One region of the Pseudomonas sp. MM213 genome, then DNA from elsewhere that is predicted to be linked to it. Evidence: riboswitches for the same ligand, from Rfam matches in the RefSeq annotation. Region 1 holds a riboswitch; the other holds the start of a gene.
What was found. A riboswitch is a leader RNA that binds a small molecule or an ion and turns the genes downstream of it on or off. The one in region 1 is predicted to bind cobalamin.

Region 1 (3,405 bases):
CTGAGCGCGGCGCGCAATTGCGCTTCGAGTTGCGCGGCGTCGAGCGCCTGGCCGATCAGCACCAGACGCGTGGTGCGCGCTTCGTCGGCGCCCCACTGACGGTCGAAATGCTTGTCGAAACGCGTGCCCACGCCCTGGATCAACAGACGCATCGGCTTGTTCGGGATCGCCGCGAAACCCTTGACCCGCAGGATGCCGTGCTTGACCACCAATTGCGTCAGCGCGTCCATCAACAGGCTTTCGTCGGCTTGTGGCAGTTCGATGGAAATGGAGTCGAACGCGTCGTGATCGTGGTCGTCATGGTCATCGCCGTCGTGGTGATGATCGTGGTGGCTATGACGGCTGTCGATGTGTTCTTCGGAGCCGGCGCCGAGACCGATCAGCACGTCCAGTGGCAGGCGACCGCTGCTGGCTTCGATGACTTTGACGGCGGGCGGCAGTTCTTCGGCGACTTCCAGGCGTACGCGGGCCAGGTCTTCGGCGCTGATCAGGTCGGCCTTGTTGAGAATCACCAGGTCGGCGCTGGCCAGTTGGTCGGCGAACAGCTCGTGCAGCGGCGATTCGTGGTCCAGGTTCGGGTCGAGTTTGCGCTGGGCATCCACTTGGTCCGGGAACGCGGCGAACGTGCCGGCCGCCACGGCCGGGCTGTCGACCACGGTGATCACCGCGTCAACGGTGCAGGCGCTGCGGATTTCCGGCCACTGGAAGGCCTGGACCAAAGGTTTTGGCAGGGCCAGGCCCGACGTTTCGATCAGAATGTGATCGAGGTCGCCGCGACGGGCCACCAGTTCACGCATCACCGGGAAAAATTCTTCCTGGACGGTGCAGCACAGGCAGCCGTTGGCCAGTTCGTAGACGCGGCCGTTGGCTTCTTCTTCGGTGCAACCGATGGAGCACTGCTTGAGGATTTCGCCGTCGATGCCCAGCTCGCCGAACTCGTTGACGATCACCGCGATGCGGCGGCCCTGCGCGTTATCGAGCATGTGCCGCAGCAAGGTGGTTTTGCCCGAGCCGAGGAAGCCGGTAACGATGGTGACGGGGAGTTTGGCCAGTGTTTTCATCGGATGCCCTTTGGCAAGGTGGCGGGCATGCGGGACGACGACCGCAGCGACAGGCGCGCGGAAGAGTTCGCCACCGGATCACCCCGCCCGGTTGTAGTGAGAATTCGTGTCGAGGCAGGTCTCCTGGCTGACGGTGTGCCTGTCGCGAGACTGGCGTTGGCTGCGCCTTTCCGCGAACCCGTTGGACAGGTTTGCAGTGGCGTGGCAGCGAACATCACCGTTCACAGTTGCGGGGGCAGCCGCGGCATCGACCGCGTTCCCTTCTTAGCTCCGGCAAACGCCGAAGAACCTCGAATGCGCAAGGCTACGCATGGTGTGGGGGCGGGTCAATGTCTTGTGGCGCCCGTACCGGCCCCTTCGCGGGCAAGCCTCGCTCCTACAGAGAAATGCGATCCCCTGTAGGAGCGAGGCTTGCCCGCGAAGAATCCACCTCGGTTCCGAGTTGAGAACCCTTGCCAATTGACGCCCAACCCCCGCCCATGCTCTCCTACACACCTTGTTACGGGTGCCCTTCACAGGGTGAAACGGGAAACCGGTGATTCATGTGCTTTACTCAAAGCCATGTCAGTCCGGTGCTGCCCCCGCAACGGTAAGCGAGCGAAGCGTCAGATCCACTGTGCCAGCAGTTCGGCATGGGAAGGTGACGCTTGCAGGTTTCGGCTGACGCCAAAGCCCCTCGTGAGCCCGGAGACCGGCCCGCAACACAAAGTGACGATTACGTTCACTGAATAACAAACCCGCGGTGGGCGGGCGCTGTTTGAATCTCTGCGAGCCCGATTCGCAGGGGTCTTCCATGCGCTCTATTCACCCGCTGACAGACCAGAGGGAAGCGCCATGTCGATCATCAGCAGCACCGGCCACACATCCACCAGCACCACCACGACCACCCTGGCTCAACGCCTGACCGCCGCCGTCTGCGCGTCGATCCTAGGCGCGTGCCTGGTGTATTTCGCCGGTTTCTCGCACATCGAAGCGGTGCACAACGCTGCGCACGATACCCGTCACAGCTCCGCCTTCCCGTGCCATTGAGACCTGTCGACATGATCAAGCGTATTGCGCAAACCGCAGGTTTCACAGGGCTGCTGGCCGCCCTGTTGCTGACTCTGCTGCAAAGCTTCTGGGTCGCTCCGCTGATTCTGCAGGCCGAGACTTACGAAAAATCCGAGCCGGCCGCTGTTGAAGTTCATGAACACGCCGCCGGTACCGCCGCTCACACCCACGATGCAGAAGCCTGGGAGCCGGAAGACGGCTGGCAGCGCGTGCTGTCGACGACTGGCGGCAACCTGGTAGTGGCTGTCGGTTTCGCCCTGATGCTCGCGGGCCTCTACACGCTGCGCTCGCCGACCAAAACCTCGCAGGGCTTGCTCTGGGGCCTGGCCGGTTACGCGACGTTTGTACTGGCACCGACCCTCGGCCTGCCGCCGGAACTGCCGGGCACGGCAGCAGCTGACCTGGCACAACGGCAAATCTGGTGGATCGGAACTGCAGCGTCCACCGCCGTTGGCATCGCGCTGATCGCTTTCAGCCGCCACTGGCTGATGAAGATCCTGGGCGTGGCGATTCTCGCCGTCCCTCACGTGATCGGTGCACCACAACCGGAAGTGCACTCGATGCTCGCGCCGCAAGCCCTGGAAACGCAATTCAAAATCGCTTCGCAGCTGACCAACCTCGGATTCTGGCTGGCCCTGGGCCTGATCAGCGCCTGGTTGTTCCGCCGCAAAAGCGATGGTCAATACCACGCATGAGCGACACCAGCACAGCGCCGACGTTAGTGGTCGGCCTGGGCTGCCAGCGCGGCTGCCCCGTCAGCACGCTTCGGGCGTTACTCGATCAGGCATTACAGGCGCATCAAATCGGACTTCAGCAGATCACGGCGTTGGCCAGCATCGACCAGAAGCGCGACGAACCGGGCCTGATCGAGCTTGCCGCACAACTCGAATTGCCGCTGACGTACTTCAGCAGTGAAGAACTGGCCGGTTATCAACCGCAACTCAGCCACCGTTCGGAAATCGCTTTTGAGCGCACCGGCTGCTACGGCGTAGCAGAAAGCGCCGCCCTCGCCCTTGCAGAACAACTGGCCCAGGCGCCGGCAAAACTGCTGATTTCCCGACAAAAATATGCCCAGGCGACCCTGGCATTGGCCTGCGCTGCGTAAAATCCCCGATAATCCTCGCCTTCGATCATGAGCAATCTTCATCTGAAGCCTTGCCCAGCCCCTTTTTTGACAGGAAACGACGATGACCGTCTATTTCATTGGCGCAGGTCCCGGCGACCCGGAACTGATCACCGTCAAAGGGCAGCGGCTGATTCGCAGCTGCCCGGTAATCATCTACGCCGGCTCATT
Region 2 (3,405 bases), 1.1 Mb from region 1:
GCCGCCCGGCAGATCAACCACTTTGATCGGCGGCGACTTGATGGTCGTGGCGCCGTCCTGGTAGTGAAATCGCAGCAAGCGGTCCGTGTCGGCGACATACAGGTCGTTGCCGACCAGGGTCATGCCGAAGGGCGAATTGAGGTTTTCCAGGAACACCGTGCGAGTTTCGGCGATGCCGTCGTGGTCTTTGTCGCGCAGCAACGTGATGCGGTTCGGGCTCGGGACGCCGGCACCGGCGCGGCCCATGGCTTTCTTCATGACCCAGCCTCTAACGCCTTTGCCATCATCGGGTTTGGGCGGCGCATTGGTTTCGGCGACGAGCACGTCGCCGTTCGGCAGCACGTAGAGCCAACGCGGGTGATCGAGGTTTTCAGCAAATGCCGCCACTTGCGTACCCGCTGCCACCGTGGGTTTCGCGCCGTCCGGCCAGCCGATTGCCGGGGCGATGTTCACTGTCGGGATCAGGGTCTTGTTCGGTTCTGGCAGTCGAGGGGACGGGCCGGTGCCGTCGGAGACTTGCAGGGTGGAGGTCTCGCTGCAGGCAGCGAGCCCTCCTGTGAGGGCGATGACGAGAACGAGCCGGGGCTTGTGCATGCTGATCTTCCCTATAAATGCAGTGACCTGATCAATAGAGAAGTGCAAACCCGCGATGGTTCAACCGGTCAGCCGCGGGCTTCCTTGAACAGTACGGCGATGCCGGGATGATAGTTGCCCGCTTCGTTGCGCAACTTGCGGTAGGCGTAGGGGAAATACCAGGCGACCGCGCAGCTGTGTTCCTTTTGCAGGTCGTCGACCATGTCCTGAAGTTCTTCCGGCGTGGCGCCGTGCTGGGCCTTTTGCGGGGCGACGAACAGGCAGCCGAGTTTCAGGTCGCTGGCGTAGCTGATGCGCTTGGCGTCGCTGGTGATATCGGCCAGGGCCTGCGTCAGGTTCAAGCTGTTGACCCGTGGCCAACGCTGGGTGGTCTGGAGGAAGGCGCGTTCTTCGCTGCTGGCGATGAACAGGTCGGCGCGGGCGTTGCGTTCGCCTTCCTCGTTTTGTTTGCGGGTGGGTGTGTTCTGCAGCGTGACCATTTCCGCCATCCACGCGGCAGCCGAGAGCAAGCCGAGGTTGGCTTTTTCGTCGTACCAGTAAGGCGTGTCGTTATCGCCGCGCACCGCGTTGTAGCGGTCGATACAGTCAAACCAGCGCTCCAGCACCGGGCGCAGGAATTCCAGCTTCGGATTGCTGATGGTCATGCCTTGCATGTGGCTCACCCTTGTTATTGTGTTGTCAGGTTGTGGCGCTTTGATATCACTGCTAGGAGTGTGGCACAAGATTGGCGTCATTTTATTGATCGACGGCAGTTATTCGCCCGACGGTCTCCCGGCTTTAATTGACGCTCCACCCCCAACCCTCTAACCTTCGCGGCTTGTTTCAGGTGCTCTGTGGCGTCGGTCGACAGAGTGAAACAGGGAAGCCGGTGAGTGCGCTCGTTCAATTCATGAACAGTCACGATCCCGGCGCTGCCCCCGCAACGGTAAATGAGTGAAGGCTGCGCCTTGAGCCACTGTGTCGAATGTCGATATGGGAAGGCGCGCAGTCAGGCGAAACGCCGCTCATGAGCCCGGAGACCGGCCTGATCCATTCAGCGGCATCACGGTGGGCGATGCCAGGCTTCTTGCCGTCTATTCTTGTGCCTGCCCGCCGTTATCCAGCCTCAACGGAGAGCTCCCCCATGACTGATACTCCCGATCGTGACGAACGCCATCTGGCGCGTATGCTGCGCAAAAAAGCCGTGATCGACGAACGCATCGCCAACTCCCCGAATGAATGCGGCCTGCTGCTGGTGCTGACCGGTAACGGCAAGGGCAAAAGCAGCTCGGCTTTCGGCATGCTCGCCCGCTCGATGGGCCACGGCATGCAGTGCGGCGTGGTGCAGTTCATCAAGGGGCGCAGCAGCACGGGCGAAGAGTTGTTCTTCCGACGCTTCCCGGAGCAGGTGCGTTTTCATGTGATGGGCGAGGGCTTTACCTGGGAAACCCAGGACCGCCAGCGTGACATCGCCGCCGCCGAAGCCGCGTGGGAAGTGTCCCGCGAACTGTTGCGCGATCCGTCGATTGGCCTGGTGGTGCTCGATGAACTGAACATCGCCCTCAAGCACGGCTACCTTGACCTCGATCAGGTGCTCAGCGACTTGCAGGCGCGTCCGCCGATGCAACACGTGGTCGTCACGGGTCGCGGCGCCAAGCCGGAAATGATCGAGCTGGCTGACACTGTCACTGAAATGGGCGTCATCAAACACGCTTTCCAGGCCGGGATCAAAGCGCAAAAAGGCGTCGAGCTGTGAATCAACCACGTCATTGCCCGGCGGTCTTGATTGCCGCGCCGGCCTCCGGTCAGGGCAAGACCACCGTCACCGCCGCGCTGGCCCGTTTGCATCGCAATCAGGGACGCAAGGTGCGCGTGTTCAAATGCGGCCCGGACTTTCTCGACCCGATGATTCTCGAGCGCGCCAGCGGTGCGCCGGTGTATCAACTGGACATGTGGATGGTCGGCGAGCAGGAAAGTCGTCGACTGTTGTGGGAAGCCGCCGGTGAAGCGGACCTGATCCTGATCGAAGGTGTCATGGGCCTGTTCGACGGCACGCCGTCCAGCGCCGATCTGGCGCGGCACTTTGGTGTGCCGGTGCTCGGGGTGATCGACGGCACGGCGATGGCGCAGACCTTTGGTGCGCTGGCGCTGGGGCTGGCGAAGTATCAGCCGGACTTGCCGTTCGCCGGCGTGCTGGCCAACCGCGTGGGCACCTTGCGCCATGCGCAATTGCTCGAAGGCAGCCTGACCGAAGGCTTGCGCTGGTACGGCGCGTTGTCCCGGGAAACCGGGATCGAGCTGCCGAGTCGGCATCTTGGTCTGGTGCAAGCCAGCGAGCTGAATGACCTCGACCTGCGCCTCGACGCGGCGGCCGAATCGCTGGCCAACAGCTGCGACGTTACGCTGCCACCGCCTGTGGAATTCGCCGCTCCAGAAGTGATCGCCGCCGAGCCGTTGCTGGCCGGTGTCCGAATCGCCGTGGCCCGTGATGAGGCGTTCGCTTTCACCTACGGTGCGAGCCTGGATTTGCTCCGGGCCATGGGCGCCGAATTGTCATTCTTCTCGCCGATCCGCGACACCCAATTGCCGGAGGCTGACAGCCTCTATCTGCCGGGCGGCTACCCGGAATTGCACCATGTGGCGCTGTCTCGGAATACTCAAATGCTCAACGCCATCCGCGCTCATCACGCGGTGGGTAAACCCTTGCTGGCCGAGTGTGGCGGCATGTTGTATTTGCTCGATTCGCTGACCGATGTCGAAGGCACGCGGGCGGAGCTGGTTGGTTTGCTGACCGGTGATGCGGTGATGCAGAAACGATTGGCGGCGCTGGCG

Region 2: it holds a riboswitch for cobalamin, as region 1 does, so the genes downstream of both, cobO (cob(I)yrinic acid a,c-diamide adenosyltransferase) here and K5R88_RS03900 (CbtB domain-containing protein) in region 1, are expected to answer to the same signal.

Annotation. Positions count from the first base shown of each region.
Region 1 covers NZ_CP081943.1:825,697-829,101, reverse strand. Annotated here, with positions in the region: gene cobW (cobalamin biosynthesis protein CobW) at 1-1,061, opposite strand, end outside; cobalamin riboswitch at 1,158-1,369, opposite strand; cobalamin riboswitch at 1,548-1,775, shown strand; gene K5R88_RS03900 (CbtB domain-containing protein) at 1,896-2,090, shown strand; gene K5R88_RS03895 (CbtA family protein) at 2,102-2,806, shown strand; gene K5R88_RS03890 (cobalamin biosynthesis protein) at 2,803-3,216, shown strand; gene cobM (precorrin-4 C(11)-methyltransferase) at 3,299-3,405, shown strand, end outside.
Region 2 covers NZ_CP081943.1:6,520,235-6,523,639, forward strand. Annotated here, with positions in the region: gene K5R88_RS29710 (PQQ-dependent sugar dehydrogenase) at 1-594, opposite strand, end outside; gene K5R88_RS29715 (hypothetical protein) at 663-1,247, opposite strand; cobalamin riboswitch at 1,402-1,636, shown strand; gene cobO (cob(I)yrinic acid a,c-diamide adenosyltransferase) at 1,718-2,329, shown strand; gene K5R88_RS29725 (cobyrinate a,c-diamide synthase) at 2,326-3,405, shown strand, end outside.